Linked DNA regions of Phyllobacterium zundukense. Each later gene encodes a partner of the first gene's protein in a complex. Links are inferred from orthologs where the notes say so. Each region holds a gene or a part of one and is shown on either strand. Other genes may lie near its edges.

The links. The genes of interacting proteins can lie anywhere in the genome.
Region 2: the proteins of accD (region 1) and accB are in contact, whole or in part, in a solved structure (PDB 8UXZ), measured with the Escherichia coli proteins. The link is inferred for Phyllobacterium zundukense from one-to-one orthologs.

The regions. Positions count from the first base shown.
Region 1 is NZ_CP017940.1:3,796,182-3,799,078, forward strand. What follows is about bases 33-2,897. They hold accD (acetyl-CoA carboxylase, carboxyltransferase subunit beta), read left to right. Parts: upstream 33-935; coding sequence 936-1,859; downstream 1,860-2,897. Other genes in these bases: trpB (tryptophan synthase subunit beta), read left to right, coding at 33-48; trpA (tryptophan synthase subunit alpha), read left to right, coding at 51-890; BLM14_RS18975 (bifunctional folylpolyglutamate synthase/dihydrofolate synthase), read left to right, coding at 1,902-2,897. Outside these bases: more of trpB, read left to right, coding at 1-32.
Region 2 is NZ_CP017940.1:1,990,454-1,993,234, forward strand. What follows is about bases 33-2,781. They hold accB (acetyl-CoA carboxylase biotin carboxyl carrier protein), read left to right. Parts: upstream 33-1,050; coding sequence 1,051-1,512; downstream 1,513-2,781. Other genes in these bases: BLM14_RS09955 (DsbA family protein), read left to right, coding at 33-446; aroQ (type II 3-dehydroquinate dehydratase), read left to right, coding at 569-1,012; accC (acetyl-CoA carboxylase biotin carboxylase subunit), read left to right, coding at 1,544-2,781. In the rest of the region: more of BLM14_RS09955, read left to right, coding at 1-32. UniProt on the Escherichia coli protein: This protein is a component of the acetyl coenzyme A carboxylase complex; first, biotin carboxylase catalyzes the carboxylation of the carrier protein and then the transcarboxylase transfers the carboxyl group to form malonyl-CoA.

The DNA of each region.
Region 1 (2,897 bases):
GACAAGGACGTGCACACGGTCGGTCAACTGCTTGGAATGGATATCTGATCATGGCGACCCGTATTGACCGAAAATTTGCTGCCCTCAAGGCAGAAGGCCGTCCGGCACTCGTGACCTATTTCATGGGCGGCGATCCGGATTTCGACACGTCGCTCAGGATCATGAAGGCGTTGCCTCGCTCCGGTTCGGATATTATCGAACTCGGCGTGCCCTTCTCAGACCCGATGGCCGATGGCCCGGCCATTCAGGCAGCAGGCCTTCGCGCGCTGAAAAAGGGCATGTCGCTGACAAAGACCCTGGAACTCGCCGCACAGTTCCGGACAGGCGACGACACCACACCGATCGTCCTGATGGGCTACTACAATCCGATTTATATCTATGGCGTCGATCGTTTCCTGAAAGATGCCGTCGCGTCCGGAATTGACGGGTTGATCATCGTCGACCTGCCGCCGGAAATGGACGAGGAGCTCTGCATCCCTGCCATCAAGGCGGGGATCAACTTCATTCGTCTCGCAACGCCGACAACCGACGACAAGCGCCTGCCAAAGGTTTTGCAGAACACGTCGGGTTTCGTCTACTACGTATCGATGAACGGCATCACCGGTTCGGCACTGCCGGATACAAGCAGGGTCGCGGCCGCTGTCGAGCGGATCAAGAAGCACACGGACCTGCCGGTCGTGGTCGGCTTCGGCGTCAAGACCGCGGAACAGGCCAAGGTCATCGGCTCCGCTGCAGATGGCGTGGTTGTCGGCACGGCAATCGTCAATGCAGTGGCCAATACGATCAATCCCGACGGCTCGCTGGTGGCCGATCCGGCTGAAGCAGTTGCCACCATGGTGCAGGGCCTTTCCAGTGGCGTGCGAGCCGTGCGGCTTGCAGCTGCAGAGTAGAAGCCTTAAATCAGCTAACCTCTTGAGAGAAGAACAGGACCGATCATGAACTGGATCACGAATTACGTCCGGCCAAAGATCAATTCGATGCTTGGTCGTCGTGAAATGCCGGAGAATCTGTGGATCAAGGACCCGGAATCCGGCGAAATGGTCTTCCATACGGATCTGGAGAAGAACCAGTGGGTCGTGCCCTCCTCCGGCCATCACATGCGCATTCCTGCCAGGGACCGGCTGAGGTTTTTCTTCGATGACGGTGTGTTTGAAACACTCGAACAGCCGAGGGTCGCAACCGATCCGCTCAAATTCCGCGACGAAAAGCGCTATGTCGACCGGTTGAAGGAGCATCGTGCCAAGACCGGTCAGGATGATGCGATCATCAACGCCCTTGGTACAATCGAGGGTCTGCCGGTCGTCGTCACGATCCATGACTTCAGTTTCATGGGCGGTTCGCTTGGCATGGCGGCGGGCGAAGCAATTATCAAGGGCTTCGAAACCGCGATCGCCCAGAAGAAGCCCCTCATACTCTTTGCTGCATCCGGCGGCGCACGCATGCAGGAGGGCATCCTTTCGCTGATGCAGTTGCCACGCACCACCGTCGCCGTGGAAATGCTGAAAGAAGCCGGACTGCCTTATATCGTCGTGTTGACCAATCCGACGACAGGCGGCGTGTCTGCTTCCTACGCGATGCTGGGTGATGTTCACATTGCCGAGCCCGGTGCATTGATCGGATTTGCAGGACAGCGTGTCATCGAGCAGACCATCCGCGAAAAACTGCCCGAAGGATTCCAGCGCGCCGAATATCTGAAGGCGCATGGCATGGTCGACATGGTTGTACCACGGACGGAATTGAAATCGACGATTGCACGCCTGTTGAAAATGCTGATGGGCGAACCGGCGACCGAAACTCCCGAAGAATTGCCAGACGGATTGGCTACCGCATTACCGGTACCGGTTGAAACCAATTCTTGATGCCTTTCTCTTTGTTGGATGACCTTGGAAGCCTGGTGTGCAATGCCGTCGCGTGCTGAACAAGAGATAGAACGGCTGTTGGGCTTGCATCCCAAGGGCTTTGATCTGTCTTTGGGCCGCATCACCCGGCTTCTCGACACGCTGGGTAATCCGCATCTGAGGCTGCCGCCTGTGATCCATGTGGCGGGCACCAATGGCAAGGGCTCGGCAGTCGCCTTTTCGCGCGCGCTGCTCGAAGCCGCTGGCTATACGGTTCATGTCCATACCTCCCCGCATCTGGTGCGCTGGCACGAGCGTTACAGGCTCGGGGCACCGGGCGGCGGCAAGATCGTCGGCGATGATGTGCTGGCCGAAGCGGTCAAGCGGGTCGCTGAGGCCAATGCCGGGCAGGCAATCACTGTTTTCGAGATCCTGACTGCTGTCACCTTCGTGCTGTTTTCGGAACATCCCGCCGATGCCGTTATCCTCGAAGTCGGCCTTGGCGGGCGGTTTGACGCCACCAACGTCATTCCCGAACCTGCCGTCAGCGTCATCATGCCGATTTCGCTCGATCACCAACCCTATCTCGGTGACCGTGTCGAACTTATCGCGGCGGAAAAAGCCGGGATCATCAAGTCGCGCTGTCCGGTCGTTATCGGGGCGCAGGAAGAGGAAGCCGTACGGATGGTCCTGATCGAGACCGCCGAGCGGCGCGATTGCCCATACTCGGTCTATGGCCAGGATTTCCTCAGCTTTGAGGAACGCGGGCGAATGATCTATCAGGATAATACCGGGCTGATGGATCTTCCCTTGCCAGGGTTGCTCGGCCGCCATCAGCTGGCAAACGCTGCCGCCGCCATCCAGGCAGTCAAGACCGCCGGCTTTACCATCCCCGAACATGCGGTTGAGACGGCGATGACGTCGGTGGAATGGCCTGCACGCATGCAGCGCCTTATCAAGGGAAAACTGGTGGATCTGGCGGTTCCCGGATCGGAAATATGGCTCGATGGCGGACACAATCCTGGAGCGGGGATGGTCATTGCCGAGGCTGTTGCCACA
Region 2 (2,781 bases), 1.8 Mb from region 1 along the record:
TCTTCGATTATAACTGCGGCTATTGCAAAAAGGCGCTGCCCGACATGGATGCGCTGCTGAAAAGCGATCCGAACCTGCGCTTCGTCATGAAGGAATTCCCGATCCTTGGTGCGGATTCAACGCGCGCGCATATGGTAGCCAAGGCGTTCAAGGCACTGATGCCGGAGAAGTATCTCGAGTTCCACCGTGATCTGCTGGGTGGCGAAGGCCGCGCAACCGAAGAATCCGCCATGGCGATTGCCGTCAAGCTCGGCGCAAACGAGGCACAGGTCCGCGAAAAGATGAAAGCTCCCGAAATAGCTGCCGCATTCCGCGACAACTACGAACTGGCAAACAGCTTGAGTATCACTGGCACGCCGTCCTATGTCGTGGGCAATGAGGTTGTTCCCGGCGCACTCGGAGCAGACGCGCTGGCCGAGAGGATCAGCCATATTCGCAACAAATAGAACTAATATTTACTTCTGCCTGCGAAAACCCTTTGTGGACAAGCAATAACGTGACTTTGCAGGCTTTTCGCTTGCCGATAAGCCGTCTATATGGGACCAGAACCTCGAACCGTCCGGTAATCATGAAGCAACAGATCTTTATCCTCAACGGCCCGAACCTGAACATGCTTGGAAAGCGTGAGCCGGGAATCTATGGCGCCACAACATTGAGCGATATCGAGGCTTTGTGCCGCTCGGAGGGTGAGAACCTCGGGGTCGATATCGTGTTTCGCCAGTCCAATCATGAGGGTGATCTGGTCAGCTGGATTCAGGAGGCAGGCGAGCAGAAGGCATTGGTGTTGATCAATCCCGCCGCCTACACGCATACATCCATCGCATTGCATGATGCCATCCGCGCGGCTTCGGTCACGCTGGTGGAGGTTCATCTTTCCAATATTCACGCGCGCGAGTCATTCCGCCATCACTCCTACGTTTCCTCTTTGGCCAAAGGGGTGATATGTGGCTTCGGGGTCGATGGCTACGTGATGGGCCTGCGCGCACTCATCAAGCTGGCGGCGTCGCAATAGCGGACACTGGCAAACAGAGATAAGGGGCTTGAAAAAGCATGGCTAGCAGAAACACCGGGATCGACAAGGTCATGATCCGCGACCTCGCGGAAATCCTGAACGAGACGGACCTCACCGACATCGAGATCGAACAGGGCGACCTTCGCATTCGCGTTTCGCGCCAGGTAACGGTTCAAGCCGCCGCCCCTGTCTATGCACAGGCTCCGGCCGCTGCTCCCGTAGCTGCGACCGCCGCTGTTGCTCCAGTTGCTGCGCCCGACCCCTCGAAGAACGCCATTCCATCGCCCATGGTCGGAACCGTCTACATGTCGCCCGCCCCCGGCGCCCGCGCCTTTATCGAGGTCGGATCACAGGTCAAGGAAGGCCAGACGCTTCTGATCATCGAAGCGATGAAGACAATGAACCAGATTCCATCGCCCCGTTCCGGCACCGTTACCGCTATCCTCGTCGAAGACAGCCAACCCGTCGAATATGGCGAGTTGCTGGTTGTGATTGAATAGGGTCCGGAACCGTGAGCAGATCGAGAGCGTGATGTTTCAGAAAATCCTCATCGCCAACCGCGGCGAAATTGCCCTGCGTGTCCTGCGTGCGTGCAAGGAGCTCGGCATCCAGACGGTAGCCGTGCACTCGACCGCCGACGCGGACGCCATGCATGTGCGGCTTGCCGACGAAAGCGTCTGTATCGGACCGCCCCCCTCGCGTGAAAGCTATCTGAATATCCACCAGATCGTCGCTGCCTGCGAAATCACCGGGGCAGATGCCATTCATCCGGGCTATGGCTTTCTGTCGGAGAACGCCAAGTTCGCCGAAATCCTTGAAGCCCACAACATCACATTCATCGGCCCCACCGCGGCGCATATCCGCGTCATGGGCGACAAGATCGAAGCCAAGCGCACCGCAAAACGCCTCGGCATTCCGGTCGTTCCAGGCTCGGACGGCGGCGTGACGGACGACAGGGAAGCTGCGCGCATCTGTGCCGAAATCGGTTACCCGGTCATCATCAAGGCCTCTGCAGGCGGCGGTGGCCGTGGCATGAAGGTCGCTCTGAACGAAGACGAGCTTTCCGTTGCCCTGTCGACCGCACGTTCGGAAGCCGGTGCGGCCTTCGGCGACGATGCCGTCTACATCGAGAAATACCTGCAGAAGCCCCGCCATATCGAAGTCCAGGTCATGGGCGACGGCAATGGCAAGGCCGTGCATCTCGGCGAACGCGACTGCTCGTTGCAGCGCCGCCACCAGAAGGTCTGGGAAGAGGCAAACTCACCTGCCCTCAATTCCGATGCACGCGAGCGGATCGGCATGATCTGCGCCAATGCCATGGCCGATATGGGATATCGCGGCGCCGGTACCATCGAGTTTCTCTACGAGAACGGCGAGTTCTACTTCATCGAAATGAACACCCGTCTCCAGGTCGAGCATCCGGTGACCGAAGCGATCACCGGCATCGATCTCGTGCACGAGCAGATTCGTGTTGCCGCCGGCGGCGGCCTGTCGGTGACCCAGGAAGACATCCGCTTCTCCGGTCACGCCATCGAATGCCGCATCAATGCGGAAGACCCGCGCACATTCGTGCCCTCGCCCGGCAAGATCACCCATTACCATACCCCGGGCGGTCTGGGCATACGCGTCGATTCGGGCGTCTACACGGGCTACAAGATCCCGCCATACTATGACAGCCTCATCGGCAAGCTGATCGTTCACGGTCGCAATCGCGTGGAGTGCATGATGCGTCTGCGCCGCGCGCTGGACGAGTTCGTAGTCGACGGCAT